One region of the Sphingobium sp. EP60837 genome, then DNA from elsewhere that is predicted to be linked to it. Evidence: riboswitches for the same ligand, from Rfam matches in the RefSeq annotation. Region 1 holds a riboswitch; the other holds the start of a gene.
What was found. Region 1 has a riboswitch for thiamine pyrophosphate ahead of EP837_RS07955 (DUF2065 family protein). Riboswitches for the same ligand answer to the same signal wherever they lie in the genome.
Positions count from the first base shown of each region.

Region 1 (8,427 bases):
AAAAGACAGGATGCAGATGCAGACAGCGATTTGAAGAAATTTACGCTGCCCGCCATTTCTCCCTTGCCGAGGTGAATAAGCGCTGCTAGTTGCCCGCCTCACCCGCCGAGAGGGACATCTCCTCCGGCCGCCAGAGCGGGCGTAGCTCAGGGGTAGAGCACAACCTTGCCAAGGTTGGGGTCGAGGGTTCGAATCCCTTCGCCCGCTCCAGATTTCCCAGAAACTTTCATTCCATCATCGATGTTTCTGGGGCAGGACTACTCCTCATCGACATAGATAAGCCGCCGCGACCCGCCAGCCTTGGCGCCCGCGCGAATGCGATTTCATCACTGGTGAAGGTTGGTGAGCAGGCGCCGCGACCTGCTCACCCGTTCCGTCAATCGCGCTCGCGGTCGCCAGCGCCCATATAAAGTTCGCTGCCGGTCTGCCGGAAGATCTCGCTCATTTCGGCCATGCCTTTCTCCGCATCTTCCGCAGCGATGAAGGCGTCCGCGGGCTGATTCTGCTTCGCGGCGAAATCCCTTACCTCCTGCGTGATTTTCATCGAGCAGAATTTGGGGCCGCACATCGAGCAGAAGTGCGCACTCTTCGCGCCCTCGGCCGGCAGCGTCTGGTCGTGATATTTCTCCGCGGTGTCGGGGTCGAGCGACAGGTTGAACTGATCGCGCCAGCGGAATTCGAAGCGGGCGCGGCTCAGCGCATCGTCACGGACCTTGGCGGCCGGGTGGCCCTTTGCAAGGTCGGCGGCGTGGGCGGCGAGCTTGTAGGTAACCACACCCACCTTGACGTCGTCGCGATCGGGCAGGCCCAGATGCTCCTTGGGCGTGACGTAGCAGAGCATCGCCGTGCCGTACCAGCCGATCATGGCCGCGCCGATGCCGCTGGTGATATGGTCATAGCCCGGCGCAATGTCGGTGGTGAGCGGCCCGAGCGTGTAGAAGGGCGCCTCGCCGCAGGCTTCGAGCTGCTTGTCCATATTCTGCTTGATCTTGTGCATCGGCACATGGCCGGGGCCTTCGATCATCACCTGCACATCCTGTTCCCAGGCGCGCTTGGTGAGTTCGCCCAGCGTATAGAGTTCGGCGAACTGCGCCTCGTCATTGGCGTCGGCGATTGATCCGGGGCGCAGGCCATCACCCAGCGAATAGGCGATGTCATAAGCCTTCATGATTTCGGTGATCTCGTCGAAATGTTCGTAGAGGAAGCTTTCCTTGTGATGGGCCAAGCACCATTTCGCCATGATCGACCCGCCGCGCGAGACGATGCCGGTGACGCGCTTGGCGGTCATCGGAATATAGGGCAGGCGCACGCCCGCATGGATGGTGAAATAATCCACGCCCTGCTCGGCCTGCTCGATCAGCGTGTCGCGGAAGATGTCCCAGGTCAGTTCCTCGGCAATGCCGCCGACCTTCTCCAGCGCCTGATAGATCGGCACGGTGCCGATCGGGACCGGCGAGTTGCGCAGGATCCATTCACGGGTGTCGTGGATGTTGCGGCCGGTCGACAGGTCCATCACAGTATCCGCGCCCCAGCGGATCGACCACACTAGCTTGTCGACTTCGCTCGCCACATCGGAGGCGACGGCGCTGTTGCCGATGTTCGCGTTGATCTTCACCAGGAAATTTCGGCCGATCGCCATCGGCTCCGATTCCGGGTGGTTGATGTTGTTGGGGATGATGGCGCGGCCGCGCGCGACCTCGTCACGGACGAACTCGGGCGTCACATAATCGGGGATTTCCGCGCCCCAATCCTGGCCATCACGGACAAATTCGGCGAGGCGGGCGCGGCCGAGATTCTCGCGCTCGGCGACATATTCCATCTCCGGCGTGATGATGCCGCGGCGGGCATAATGCATCTGGGAGACGTTCATACCCGGCTTGGCGCGCAAGGGGCGTATGACGAGGTTGGGGAAGGGCTGGACGCCGCCGCTGCGGTCGGGACCTTTGAGGCCATTGTCCTCCGGCTTGATCACACGGGCGTCATATTCCTCGACATCGCCACGGCCGATGATCCAGTCACGGCGCAGTTGCGGCAGGCCCGCCATGATGTCTATGCGCGCATTCGGGTCGGTGTAAGGACCAGAGGTGTCATAGACCCGCACCGGTGGCTCGCCGCTGCCCGGCTCCAGATCGATCTCGCGCATGGCGACCTTGAGCGGGCCGACATGGATTTTGCGCGAGCCACGGATGGGGCCAGTGGTGACGCGCATTTCGGTGCGAGCTGGAATGTCGGCCATGGATTTTCCTTTCAGACGATTGCGGTGGCGCGGCCAGTGAGGCCGGCGAGGAAGAGGAGGGTGCCAAGGATGATGCTGGCGATCGCCCAGGCACGAGTGAATTTGACCGACCAGCGGCCGATCCTGATGAGCGGCCCCGGCACGGCAAGCAGCAGCGCGCCTTCGATCAGCGCCATATAGCCGATCAGCGACACGATGATGGCAAGCAGATCGGTCCAGATGCTGTGGATAAGAACGAGCGCAGCGCCCACCGTGAATACAGGAAAACCCAGAGCCATGACGAGACCGGGTGAGCGCTCCAATTCCTCCATCATCGCGCGCCAGCGCAGTGGCGCAACAAAGCCGCCAATGCCCACGACGATCATGTAAAGGCCGATCGCTTCGGCCAGGCGCAAGCTAAGGACGGAAGTCGTATCCATCGGCAGTCCGTCCTCCTCTTGTCGCGCGTGGCGGAGGTTGGGCGGATTGTTTTTGACAAGCCGTCCCTCCCTACGCCGGTTTTAACCGGATCAGGTTCAGCGGGTCGCAGCCACATCAGCCGCCTCTCAACCGCCTGTGAGCGGTCCCCCGGGGATCGCGACTGGATAGCCGAAACGGGCACCAAGCGAAAGTCCCCTTGGCGGGCGCTGGACAGGATCAGCGTTTTTCCGCTCTACTGTCGGGCATGAAGCATCATGATCTGTCCACCAAGGAAGGGCGCAAGGCGCACCGGCACGAACTGCGCATGGTCGCCGTCCGGCCGCGCCGTTGGGGATTGTGGCTGCTGACGGCGGGATTTCTGCTGCTGCTGACGCCATCGGCGCTCAATCTTCACAGCCTGTTCGGGCTGTGGCCGCCGATGCTGGGCGCGGTCTGCATCCTTGCAGGTACCCCTTTGCTGGTGGCGAGCGTGGTGCTGAAGCGGCGCTATAGGCGGCAACGCGCAGCGGGGCAGGCAATGGTGGGCAGGATCGCAGGCTGACAGCGGGTAGCGAGTTCGCTAGGCTTCGATTCCGCCGAACATCAGCTTCATCCCGCTCCTGGGCCGGATCGTCAGGCGGCTGATCGGCTCCGGCTTGAACCCCTGGGGCACCGACAGGCGATAGCGTCGCACTACGCTGGCGATCACCGTCATCACCTCCTGCTGGGCGAAGCCCGCACCTACGCAGACGCGTGGCCCCCGGCCGAAGGGGAACCAGGCTTGGCGCACCATCTCCGCATTGGCGGGATCATCGAAGCGGTCGGGGTCGAAACTGTGCGGACAGGCCCAATTGTCCTTGTTCCGCTGGGTCAGCCACGGCGCGACGACCAGCATCGCGCCCTCCTCCAGTTGCTTGTCCCGCATCGGCATGGGGCAGGTGACTTCGCGCGGAAAGAAAGCGACGGGCGGATAGAGGCGCAGCGTTTCGCGGAAGATGTTGCGGATCGCGCTCATGTCCTTGAGCATCGCGGCGGTGAGCGGGGCGTCGCCGGTAAGCTCGACAACCTCAGCGCGGGCAGCGGTTTGGATATGGACGCATTCGGCCAGCATGTAGAGCGCCCAGGTCATGGTGCTGGCCGAGGTTTCATGGCCCGCAAGGAAGACGGTGGATACCTGGTCCATCACTTGTTGAATGGTGAAAGGCTCGTCGGTTTCCGGGTGCCTCGCTTCGATCAGCGACTGCAGAATATCTCTATGAGGCGCTTCACCGCCCTGATGGAAGCCTTCATAACGGGCCTCGACAATGGGGCGGAAAACGTCGTGGATGGCCTTGGCGGGCTTCAAGGACCGCTTTTCGAACCAGCCGGCGGGGAAGCCATAGAGGCGCAGCATCGAGGCGCTATGGGCCAGCCTCTGGAACTTGCCGAAGGCGGTGTGAATGATGTTGGAGCGATGTTCGTCCAGCGCTTCCGAAAACAGCGTGCGGAAGATGATGTCTGCCGCCACATGGGTCATCATCGGGTCGATATCGACCGGCTTGGCTCTGTCGGCGGCGTCGAGACGGGCGAGCAGATCGTCAGCGGCCGCGACCATCAGCGGCATGGAACGATTGAGCGCGGTATGAGCAAAGGCCGGGTTCACCATGGCGCGCTGGCTTTCCCAATCCTCGCCATTGGCCGAGAAAACGCTGTTGCCGATCAAAGGAGAGAGGTTGCGGACCAGCTCGCGATGCTTGGGAAAGGTCGTGCCGCCGCGCAGGATCTTGTCCACCAGCGGCAGCTCGTTGGCGATGTACATGGTCTGGCCGGGCATGCGGATTTCGCCCAGCTTCATCGTGTAGCTCTTTTCGAAGAGCACATGGATCCAGCTGTGCCAGCCGCGCAGGAAGCGCTTCATCAGGCCGCGCTTGGTGCGGGGCGGCTCAGGATAGGGTGGAGTAAAAGCGTCCTTCACGGGATGGTCCTGAACTGTTCAATGGCCTCATCGACCGTGCGGCGGCCCGCGGTGAGGCTGACATAATCTACCGGTGACACGCGGTCGCCCACGCGCAGATAATCGAAATGCGCCTCATATTTGTTCGACCAGCCGCTGTGATAATTGTCCGGGTCGTAAAAAAGGTGGAAGCGTGGGGACAACAGGTCCACGCGGGCCGCGCAACGGTCCGACACAAGGCGGATCGGATGCACGTCATAATAGGCCGCGCCGTCCGGGGGGGCCGAGAAATCGACCAGGCGGAAATGCTTGTCGTCCAAGGTCTTCAGATCGTCATGATACCAGGCGGCATCCTTGCGCAGCGCGATGACGGGAACCACTTGGCCCAGTGTTAGAAGGATGAAATTGGGGGGCAGCGGCTTGTCCCCTCGCAGTTCGAGGATGCGGCGCAGCACGCTCATCGCATAGATGGTGCCGTTGCTGTGGGAAGCGAAGATGACCTCGTCATAAGGCCCATCCATTTCCTCCACGATGCGGGCGGCGAACTGATCAAGGCGCGCGTTCATCTCCTCGCCCGGACCACGGGCGGCGACGCTATGATTATAATACATGAAGCGCAGCAGCCAGGGCACGATCAGCTTGTTAAGGAGTCGGCCCGACAAGGCCATGCTGACGGCGACGCCGATCAAGGCCGCAGCCCAGAAGGGCATCAGCAGCGAAAGCAGCAGCGCAGGGATCAGCGCCAGCGCCAATGGAATCAGCACCCCGAGCAGCGGCGGGTAGAGGATGGTGATAACCGGCCCTGGCCGCAGCTTACGCATTCGCAGGAACTGCATGTGCCGCGCATGCGCACCGTAAGTGGCGATCGATCGCCACGCTAGCAACAGCGGGTTGCGGATCCACACCTTGCCGACCAGATCCTCCCAGCGGAGAAACTCATAATCGGTCTCCACCCCGGCGCTGTTGTTCGTGACGGTCCAGATGGCGGATGACGCAGGGCCGGAGCGGCGCGCGCTGACCTCCACCTCCTCGCCCGACAGGCGGGTGTAAGTGGCGGCCTGCTCGCGATACATCTGGTGATAGAACCGCACCCCGCGCGGATCGAAACCGCCAAGGTAGAAGACTTTACGCTTGAACTTTTCCATGGCCCCTGTTCCACATCGGGCCATGACGACACCCGAACGCGACTATTGCTATTTCATAGACCACCGCAAATACAACCGAAACATCGGCTGCCGGCGCCACGACAATGCCTATGGCATCAACGGTGGCGGCAGCGAGCGGGATCGGTGGCGGGCGGACTTCGCCTTCTACCGGCATATGCGGGACAATGGCGACCCGATGGCGCTGCCGTCGTTGGCCGCCTGCCTGGTCTTTGGCTGGTTCTGTTGGAATTATCATGATGGCAAGGGGCTGTGGCGGGGGCAACTCTTGCGCCGTTTCGTGAAAGCGCCGAAGTGAACGGCATGACCAAACATGTTTCCATCGGGCCGCTGACGATCGGCAACGACCTGCCCTTCGTCCTGATCTCCGGCCCCTGCCAGATCGAAAACCGCGATCATGCGTTGATGATGGCGGACAGACTGTCCGGCATCGCTGCGAAGGCAGGCGTGCCGTTCATCTTCAAATCCTCTTTCGACAAAGCGAACCGGACCTCCGTCTCCGGGCAGCGTGGTGTAGGCATAGACGCCGGGCTTTCGATCCTGGCCGAGGTGAAAGCGCGCTTCGGCTGCCCCGTGCTGACCGATGTGCATGACGCGGGCCAAGTAGAGGCAGCGGCAGAGGCGGTCGATATCCTTCAGATTCCGGCCTTCCTGTGCCGCCAGACCGACCTGCTCCTCGCAGCCGGACGGACGGGCGCAGTCGTCAATGTGAAGAAGGGTCAGTTCCTGGCGCCGTGGGACATGGCGGCGGTGGCGCAGAAGGTCGCCTCAACAGGCAACGAGCGCATCCTGCTTACCGAGCGCGGCGCGAGTTTCGGCTACAACGCATTGGTCAGTGACATGCGATCGCTGCCGGTCATGGCGCAAACCGGCTATCCGGTAGTGTTCGACGCCACTCATTCGGTGCAGCAGCCGGGCGGGCTTGGATCAGCCTCTGGCGGGCAGCGGGAATTTGCGCCCGTGCTGGCGCGTAGCGCGGTTGCAGCAGGGGTAGCAGCGATCTTCGCCGAGGCGCATGACGATCCGGACAATGCGCCTTCCGACGGCCCTGTCATGCTGCCACTGGAGTGGATTCAGCCGCTGCTCGGAAAGCTGAAGGCCATTGACGCGGCGATGAAGGGATAGTCCTACCACTGTTCGTTTCGAGCCCTTCTCCACAAGCCCGAACCGAACGGTAATAAGGGTTACGGTCGGGTCTGTCCGGTACCGCGCACCATCCATTTATAGGTCGTGAGCCCCTCAAGAGCCACGGGCCCGCGCGCATGAAGACGTCCGGTCGAAATCCCGATCTCCGCACCGAGGCCAAACTCCCCGCCATCGGCGAACTGAGTCGATGCGTTCCACATGACGATCGCGCTATCGACGGCGTTCAGGAAGCGCTCGGCCTTGGCCGCGTCCTCGCTAATGATCGCGTCGGTATGGTGGCTGGCATGGGCGGCGATATGGGCCAGCGCCTCGTCCAGCCCATCCACCACGCGAACCGAAACGATGGCGTCGAGATATTCGGTATCCCAATCCTCGTTGGACGCAGGGGTGACGCGGCTGTCGATCGCCTGCACGGCTTCGTCGCCGCGCACTTCGCATTTGGCATCGAGCAGCGCCTTCACGATGGCAGGCGCTCCCGCAAATGCCTTGTCGATCAGCACCGTCTCGGTCGCGCCGCAAATGCCGGTCCGGCGCATCTTGGCGTTCACCACCAGCTTGACCGCCATCTCGGGATCAGCTGCGCCATCGACATAGCTGTGGTTGATGCCGTCGAGATGCGCCAGCACAGGCACGCGCGCTTCTTCTTGGACACGCGCCACCAGGCTCTTGCCGCCGCGGGGCACGATCAGATCGATGAACTCGGCCGCCTTGAGCAGAGCGCCCACCGCCGCACGATCGGTGGTGGGGACCAGTTGCACAGCGTCAGCGGGCAATCCGGCAGCTGCGATCCCCTCGGCCATGGCGGCATGGATCGCGCGGTTGCTCTCCTTCGCCTCACTGCCGCCGCGCAAGATCACGGCGTTGCCAGCGCGCAGGCAGAGCGCGGCCGCATCGGCGGTCACATTGGGGCGGCTTTCATAGATGATGCCGATCACGCCCAGCGGCACGCGCACCCGGCTCAACTCCATGCCATTGGGGCGGACCTGCTTATCGATCACGCTGCCCAGCGGATTGACGAGCGTCGCCACCTGATCGACTCCCGCCGCCGTCGCGAGCACCCGATCCTCGTCCAGCCGCAGCCGGTCGAGCATGGCGGGCGACAGCCCGTTGGCAGCGGCGTTTTCCATGTCGCGCGCATTGGCCGCAATGATCTGCGGCGCCTGGTCGCGCAGCGCCTGAGCCGCACGGCGCAGCGCATCGATCTTCTGCGCGTCGCTCGCGCTGGCCAGCACTGCGGCGGCGGCGCGCGCGCGCGCGCCCATGGTCGCAATCAGCATTTCGGGGGTCTGGGTGAGGTCGTTCATCTTGGTCTGGCCTTTCGCCCGCGCCCTTAGCATGAAAGCGCGCCGAAGCGAACCCATATGGGCAGCCCACGGCCAAATCACGGGTCGCAAAATGGCTCAGCCGTTGGTGCGGCAGCATGCTGTCGGGGATTACGCCGCCTGGGCGAGACTCTCCGTCTTCATGGCCCGGAACATGCGGCAAGGGGGAATATTGCGCCACTCGACGCGCTCAGCGACCTCGTTGAACTGTCCCTGCAGTAACCCTCG
Region 1 is NZ_CP015986.1:1,625,152-1,633,578, reverse strand. It holds tRNA gene EP837_RS07965 (tRNA-Gly) at 136-210, shown strand; gene thiC (phosphomethylpyrimidine synthase ThiC) at 377-2,236, opposite strand; gene EP837_RS07955 (DUF2065 family protein) at 2,248-2,655, opposite strand; TPP riboswitch at 2,706-2,816, opposite strand; gene EP837_RS07950 (hypothetical protein) at 2,901-3,197, shown strand; gene EP837_RS07945 (cytochrome P450) at 3,216-4,589, opposite strand; gene EP837_RS07940 (hypothetical protein) at 4,586-5,713, opposite strand; gene EP837_RS07935 (hypothetical protein) at 5,736-6,029, shown strand; gene kdsA (3-deoxy-8-phosphooctulonate synthase) at 6,035-6,856, shown strand; gene EP837_RS07925 (glutamate-5-semialdehyde dehydrogenase) at 6,916-8,181, opposite strand; gene EP837_RS07920 (class I SAM-dependent methyltransferase) at 8,311-8,427, opposite strand, start outside.

Region 2 (8,427 bases), on a different replicon from region 1:
TAATAGATCAAACGTTCGAACAAAGTCGGACGGTGCATCTATCAAGTTTTTTTCGATCAACCAGTATGTCGAATAGCTGGCTCAAGGAGAGGATGAGATTACAATATGACCGATGCATCCCCAACCAGTGCAAGGCCAAAGGCCATACCAGCGATCATGGGGGGCATTGCCAGTGCCCTCGCGCCCAACGTTATGCCGCTTCTTGTAGCGACCTTCTCGAATTCATTTGCGCTCAGTCCTGCGGCCGCGGGTCGAGTGACGGCGATTGAAATGCTGGGTGTATGCACTGGGTCTCTCTTGATCGCGATCTTCCTATCGCGCGCCAGCGTCGCGCGGCTGATGTCGATTTCTCTGGGACTGATTATTGTCGGTAATCTGCTGACCATTGCCGTGGGGCCCCAAAGTCTGCCCCTGCTGAGGTTCATCGCGGGTCTCGGCGAGGGCGGCGGGACGGCCGCTATGGCTGCAGTCCTTGCAGGAACGGCAACTCCTGAGCGTTTTTTCGGTATCTTCATCATCGGCACCTACCTGCTGGGAACGCTATTGTTCCGCTTTAATCCGGTGATTACAGACGCTGGCGGTGTTTTAGCGATCTTCTGGATATTGACCGCACTGGCGGCGCTAGCCCTTCCCGTAGCCTTCCTGACACGCAAGGCGGAAAGTTCAACGGTCGACCAGTCCGGTGCGCCGCCGGCCCGTAGTCACATGATCTATGTTGTCATCGCACTCGCCGCCATGATCCTCTATCTGACCGCGTGGACAAATACCTGGGCATATGCGGTCAATATTGCACAATGGGCAGGGATGGATCCGCAAAGCACCAGTGAAGCGCTGGGCTATGCCGTCGTCGCTGGCGCGGCAGGGGCGATACTTGCGGTCATCATTGGACCTCGTCTGGGCGATTTCATTCCAATGCTCGGCGCAGGATCTCTGATGATATCGGCGGCGCTGCTGTTGATCGTGCAGCTCAGTTCGTCCACCTTTACATTTGCAGTCATGGCCTGGATCGCGGGAATGCAATTCATCGGACCCTATTTTCTTGCGATCGTTTCCGCCGCGGACCGCGAAGGGCGTGCGGCTTCGCTCTCCATCGCAGCTCAGACCCTTGGGATCGCAATTGGGCCGGCGCTCGGGTCGCTCGTTGTGAGCCGGGGCGAGGTTTCGTTGCTAGTCGGCGTTTCGCTTGCCCTGTTGCTGCCCAGTCTCTTCGCTCTTCTAATGGTGGAACGACTGCTCAGCAGGGGCGAGCGCCATGCCGTGCATTCGGTGGACTGAACGTCTTTCTCGTTAACGTGCGTGGGAGCATGCATGGGCTGCATCGTTAAGCCACACGCCTTGCAGAGCCACATGGCCCACAGATATACACGCGCGGGATGTGCCTTGGTGAATGCGTCGTCAGATGTCAGGAGTGGGAAGTGAGCGATCGATGCATCATGGCAGCCCCCAAGGAGGGCGGCGGCCCCGTATGATCTTGCGGATTCGCCTATTACCACGCTGGATTCGGTGAGACTGCACGCTATGCCGTGCGACTGGAGCCAGTCAAATCCACCTGCATGTTCGCGATCAGGACGAGCGGCACAGTGTGGACGGAGAGCCCATTACGCGGCGATAGCCGCCATTCTGCACGTCTATCCGGACATGACCATCCGGCCCCTCAACCGAAGTGACCGAATATTTTCCCTCAATCATCAGATCGCTTGGGTGGAGCAGCTGTTGCCCGCGTGTCTGTCATTTGCGATCAGCAATTCATGCGCGATGGCGAGGAACGGGAGCACGCTTCCTGGCGTGGGCCGATCCGACGATAGTGCCGCATTTTGTATAGCCCAGCCGATATCGCACTATTCGCCAGGCTCTCCAGGGGGGGATTGCATCTGCGCATGCCTCCCCGGCTTCTGCTCCTGATGGGACACTATTCTGCCACACTTAGTTGGACCCGCGGAATTCCAATTGCTACATGCATGCTTCATTCGGAAACTTCGACAAGAGGCGGGTGTGGACGTCGCTTGGCATGGTAGCGATGTGAATCACGACCGCTTATTCAGATCAACCCTGCAAGCGGGCTCGACGGATCGGCATAGAGGCGCTTGCCCATGCGCCCTGCACGATAGGCCATGCGGCCCGCTTCGACGCCCGCCTTCATTGCGGCGCCCATCAGCACCGGGTCCTTTGCCTCCGCGATCGCCGTGTTCATCAGCACGCCGGTGCAGCCCAGTTCCATCGCCTCGGCCGCTTCGGACGCGGTGCCCACGCCCGCGTCGACCAGCACCGGCAGCTTCGTGCCCTCGACGATCAGCCGGATGGTCACGCGATTCTGAATGCCCAGACCCGACCCGATCGGCGCGCCCAGCGGCATGATCGCCACCGCGCCCGCATCCTCCAGCCGTTTGGCCGCGATCGGATCATCGATGCAATAGACCATCGGCTTGAAGCCTTCCTTCGCTAGCACCTCGGTCGCGCGCAGCGTTTCGACCATGTCGGGATAGAGAGTCCGCGCCTCCCCCAGCACTTCCAGCTTCACCAGGTCCCAGCCGCCCGCCTCCCGAGCGAGGCGCAAGGTGCGGATCGCTTCCTCGCCCGTGTAGCAGCCCGCCGTATTGGGCAGGTAGGTGATTTTCTTGGGATCAATATAGTCGGTCAGCATCGGCGCGGTCGGGTCCGAAACATTAACGCGCCGTATCGCCACCGTGACGATTTCAGCACCCGACGCAACTACCGCCGCCGCATTTTGCTCGAAATTCCTATATTTGCCCGTGCCCACGATCAACCGCGAGTGAAAGGTCTTGCCCGCGACCGTCCAGCTGTCTTCGTCGACCGCCGACACATCGCCGCCGCCGACAAAATGGACGATCTCCAACTCGTCGTCGTCCTCGACCATAACCTGCGCCAAGATCGAGCGGGGCACCACCTTCAGATTGCGCTCCACCGCCACCTTTCCCGGCACGAAGCCCAGCTCGCTCGTCAGTTCCGCCAGCGTCAGCCCGGCGCGCACGCGGCGATGCTCGCCGTTCAAATGAACAGAAATCATTGCATCTACTCCGCGGCCGGCAGGTAGATTTCACTACCCTTCTCTATGAACTTCTCACTCATTTCTTGCATCCCCTTTTCCGCATCCTCGGCCGCTATGAAGCTGTCCGCCGGTTGGTTCTGCTTGGCGGCAAAGTCCCTGACTTCCTGCGTGATCTTCATGGAGCAGAATTTGGGGCCGCACATGGAGCAGAAATGCGCGGTCTTCGCGCCCTCGGCGGGCAGCGTCTGGTCGTGATATTTTTCCGCCGTGTCAGGGTCGAGCGACAGGTTGAACTGGTCACGCCAGCGGAATTCGAAACGGGCGCGGCTCAGCGCATCGTCGCGGACCTTGGCGGCGGGGTGGCCCTTGGCGAGATCGGCTGCGTGGGCGGCCAGCTTGTAGGTGACGACGCCGACCTTCACATCGTCCCGGTCGGGCAGGCCCAGATGCTCCTTGGGCGTGACATAGCAAAGCATCGCCGTGCCGTACCAGCCGATCATCGCCGCGCCGATGCCGCTGGTGATATGGTCGTAACCCGGCGCGATGTCGGTCGTGAGCGGCCCAAGCGTGTAGAAGGGCGCTTCTCCACATGCCTCCAGCTGCTTGTCCATATTCTGCTTGATCTTGTGCATCGGCACATGGCCCGGCCCTTCGATCATGACCTGCACATCCTGTTCCCAGGCGCGCTTGGTGAGTTCGCCCAGCGTGTAGAGTTCGGCGAACTGCGCCTCGTCATTGGCGTCGGCGATGGAGCCGGGGCGCAGACCATCGCCAAGCGAATAGGCGATGTCATAGGCCTTCATGATCTCGGTGATCTCGTCGAAATGCTCGTAGAGGAAGCTTTCCTTGTGATGGGCAAGGCACCATTTCGCCATGATCGACCCGCCACGGCTGACGATGCCGGTGACGCGCTTCGCCGTCATCGGGATATAGGGCAGGCGCACGCCCGCATGGATGGTGAAATAGTCCACGCCCTGCTCGGCTTGCTCGATGAGCGTGTCGCGGAAGATGTCCCAGGTCAGCTCTTCGGCAATGCCGCCGACCTTCTCCAGCGCCTGATAGATGGGCACGGTGCCGATCGGGACCGGCGAGTTGCGCATGATCCATTCGCGCGTGTCGTGGATGTTGCGCCCGGTGGAAAGGTCCATCACCGTGTCCGCGCCCCAGCGGATCGACCAGACCAGCTTGTCGACCTCGCTCGCCACATCGGACGCGACGGCGCTGTTGCCGATATTGGCGTTGATCTTCACCAGGAAATTACGGCCGATCGCCATCGGCTCCGATTCCGGGTGGTTGATGTTGGACGGGATGATGGCGCGACCGCGCGCGACTTCCTCGCGGACGAACTCGGGCGTCACATAGTCGGGGATCGACGCGCCCCAATCCTGCCCGTCGCGGACATATTCGGCGAGACGGGCACGGCCGAGATTTTCACGCTCGGCGACATATTCCATCTCCGGCGTGATGATGCCGCGGCGGGCATAGTGCATCTGGGAGACGTTCATGCCGGGCTTCGCGCGCAGGGGCCGTCTGATCGTGTTGGGGAAGGATTGGACGCCGCCGGAACGATCCGGTCCTTTCAGGCCGTTATCTTCCGGCTGGATGGCGCGGGCGTCATATTCCTCAACATCGCCCCGTCCGACGATCCAATCTCGGCGCAGCGCAGGCAGGCCCGCCATGATGTCGATCCGCGCATCGGGATCGGTATAGGGGCCGGACGTATCATAGACGCGCACCGGCGGCTCGCCGCTGCCCGGCTCCAGGTCGATCTCGCGCATGGCGACCTTGAGCGGGCCGACATGGATTTTGCGCGAGCCACGGATGGGACCGGTTGTAACGCGCATTTCGGTGCGGGCGGGGAGGTCGGCCATGAGTTTTCCTTTCAGGCGATAACGGTTGCGCGGCCGGTGAGGCCAGCGAGGAAGAGAAGGATGCCCAGCACGATACTGACGATCGCCCAGGCGCGAGTGAATTGGACCGACCAGCGGCCGATCCTGATGAGCGGCCCCGGCACGGCGAGCAGCAGCGCGCCTTCGACCAGCGAGACATAGCCGATCAGCGACACGATGACAGCGAGGGGATCGGTCCAGATGCTGTGGATGAGGATCAGCGCTGCGCCCACCGCGAATACAGGAAAGCCGAGGGCCATGACGAGACCGGGCAAACGCTCCAAATCCTCCATCATAGCGCGCCAGCGCTGCGGCGCAGTGAGGCCGCCGATTCCCGCGACGATCATGTAGAGGCCGATCGCTTCGGAGAGGCGCAGGGTCAGGACGGAAATGGTGTCCATCGGCAGTCCGTCCTCCTCTTCGTCGCGCATGGCGGAGGATGGGCGGATTGCCTTTGACAAGCCGTCCCTCCCTACGCCGGTTTTAACCGGATCAGGTTCAGCGGGTCGCAGCCACATCAGCCGCCTCTCAACCGCCTGTGAGCGGTCCCCCGGGGATGACGCCCCCGATAGTGTATTAATCCGGCCTATGAAAGTCCTAACCGCACTTATTTGTGGGGGTGTTGAGCGGCCCTACAAGTCGACAATGTACACCGGGTGAGGTGAAATCGGCCCATATCAGCGTTGCGGAAACGGCAGTTGCGGCCCACTTGCCCGAACTCTTTTGCTGAATCCATCTTAACGGCTCTCATGAGGCGCCCGAGGAAATTTGGCGTTTGAAGGGCTTTTGGTTTTTCCGCAATGTGCTTGATGTCCTGAAAGGGCGCTGCTTTATCGACCGCATGAGGTGTGTCCCCGGTGATGGCGTAGCTCGACGGTTAGCGAAGCTGACCGGACGCGCGCTCATCGAATAAGCGCAGTAGCGGCCGGTCAGTTTCGCGGGTGGCCATCGGAGATCTCGGATAGATTTGGGTTGCGACACTCAAGCTATGGAGATCCCGATAACTAAGGAGATGATGTACGCTCAGGCGCTGCTGGGAAAGAGCGCCGACAGCGATTTTCTACGTGAGATGATCGGCTTTGCGGCGCAGCAGCTGATGGAACTTGAGGTCGGTGGGCTGACGGGTGCCGCTTACGGCGAGAAGAGCGCGGAGCGGCAGGCCCAGCGCAATGGCTACCGCGATCGGGATTGGGAGAGGCGCGCGGGCACGGTCGAGCTGCGCATCCCCAAGCTGCGCACCGGCAGCTATTTTCCTGGCTTCCTGGAGCCCCGCCGGCTGGCCGAGAAGGCCCTGACGGAGGTCATCCAAGAGGCGTATATCCAGGGCATATCGACGCGCTCGGTCGATGATCGAGCTACCAGCATTTTGAACCAGGATCGGTCAAATAGGGTTGGTTCACGTTCCGATTCTCGGATGATAACGCACCGAATTGAACGTGCCGATTTCTGCCCAGGAACAGTTTCGTTGGAGGTAGATTTTAGAGCAATCGCAGCTTGTGTCGCTGGATCAATCCAGGGCGGCCGCTATGGTGAGGACATGGGCTGGAAAGCTGATCCGCTGTGTGGCAATCGCATAATATTTCAGGAGATGCCGTTATGACGCAGCCGAAGAATCCACCCGCAAAGGACATAGTCCGTCGGATCGCACCGAAATTCGCCCAGTTGGGGAATGAAATATTATATGGTGACATCTGGGAGAGGCCGGAACTCTCGAAGCGTGATCGCAGCCTTATCACCTGCGCGGCGTTGGTCGCGCTGGGCAGGACTGAGCAGATGGCGACACATTTTCCCCTCGCGATCGAGAATGGCGTTTCGCAGGCTGAAATTGTGGAGATGATCACGCATATGGCCTTCTACGCGGGATGGCCTGCCGCATCGTCCGCCGCGGTCCGCGCGAGCGAAATCTTCGGTGCCGAACTGGACGACTAATAGCAGTCGAGAATGGTCAGCCCATGGAAAATAAGCAGCTTGACGGGCGAGGAGATGGATCTGAAGGGACATCCGAAATGCCGGTCGGGGCCGTTCCTGCGCGGTCGACGACACCGTAAAGCCAAGATGCAAAGTGATAAGGCAGAATTTACAGCAGGCCTGGTTCCTTCGTTTGCTCGCCCTCGCATATGGCCTGATCTATATCGATCGGCAAAGGCTGAACCTCTTCGTCGATCCCGTGAAACGGTCGCTATCGCTGCATATTGCAGCGTGGGCCTCTTTACTTGGCAGGCTGGTCGACGAAGAGGGCCGGCGGACCGTGCTAATCCTGTGCGTTGCGACATGGAGCCTTTGCACCGCACTTTGCGATTTCGCCTTGATTACTCGGAATTCGCGTTGGCGCGCTTCGGCGTGCGAGCGGTGAAGCATGCCTGTCTTCAGTCACAAGGTCTCTCCTGCCGGAGCTGTTTTCCGCCGAATATTGCCAGCCGCACGACACTGGCGGCTATGCGCATATCGTTGTGGTGTATGCCTTAAGCAGTGCGATCCCGATCATCCATCTCGAGACGCATTCGATCGCGTCCCGCATTCTCTGCCGCTCCGTCGCATATATGAGCCGCTCTAAGGGCCTTATCCCGCCTCGCTGCGCTAATCCTGTCGGATACAGCGCACACATATCACCGATAAAGCTCTTCCTGTGAAGTAGGATCGCTCATGCAGACGCGCATACTTGGAAAGAACGGCCCAAAATTATCTGCCCTGGGTTTTGGTTGCATGGGGCTGTCATTCGGCTATGGCCCCGCAATTGATCGGGAGGACGCCCTCGCCATGATCCGGACAGCCTACGATCTGGGCGTCAGCTTTTTTGACACCGCCGAAGCCTATGGCGCCGCAAATGAGGAACTGGTGGGCGATGCGGTGGCGCCGTTTAGAGACAGCGTGGTGATCGCGACGAAGTTCGGCTGGAAAGATGGCGACCCTCGAAGTGGCCAGCTTGACAGTAAGCCAGAGAGCGGATCCGCCTGGTCGCAGAGCAGTTGCTGCGGCGACTGAAGACGCACCGTATTGACCTATTCTACCAGCATCGGGTCGACCCCGAGGTGCCAATTGAAGAGGTCGCGGGCGCGGTGGCGGACCTTGTCGCGCAGGGTAAGGTTTTGGTTTTCACGTGTGCGTGCAGAAGCTATCCAGGTACGAGAAATTGCTTTGCGCGGACACGGAGCACATCCTTGGCGATCTGCAGGACCAGACGTAGTCAGCAGTTCGTTCCAGAAAAGTCACCTGTGATTAAGCCGTAGAAACGACCACCCTCACGAGGTCGACGTGGGATGCACCGACTATGCCGACCATAGGCTACGCGCCATGGTCACCGATCGATCAGGCTCATGGCCTGCTCAGTGTAGCGCGCGCCTTGCACGGTGGTGCTTGACAAAATGCCGTTCAGTGTCCGCAGATCCTCGTCGGCTAGCGACACTCCGGCAGCGAACATATTCTCCTCGAGCCGATGAAGCTTCGTCGTGCCAGGGATAGGCACAATCCAGGGCTTTTGCGCGAGCAGCCATGCGAGCGCAACCTGAGCCGGCGTCAGGCCCTTGTAGGCGG
Region 2 is NZ_CP015988.1:88,381-96,807, forward strand. It holds gene EP837_RS18455 (MFS transporter) at 106-1,275, shown strand; gene EP837_RS21895 (hypothetical protein) at 1,564-1,689, opposite strand; gene thiS (sulfur carrier protein ThiS) at 2,039-3,025, opposite strand; gene thiC (phosphomethylpyrimidine synthase ThiC) at 3,031-4,878, opposite strand; gene EP837_RS18470 (DUF2065 domain-containing protein) at 4,890-5,357, opposite strand; TPP riboswitch at 5,349-5,459, opposite strand; partial or broken gene EP837_RS18475 (transposase) at 5,897-6,247, shown strand; gene EP837_RS18480 (carboxymuconolactone decarboxylase family protein) at 6,493-6,825, shown strand; partial or broken gene EP837_RS18490 (aldo/keto reductase) at 7,540-7,991, shown strand; gene EP837_RS18495 (aldo/keto reductase) at 8,192-8,427, opposite strand, start outside.
Region 2: linked by a shared signal. The riboswitch ahead of EP837_RS18470 (DUF2065 domain-containing protein) and the one ahead of EP837_RS07955 (DUF2065 family protein) in region 1 are both predicted to bind thiamine pyrophosphate.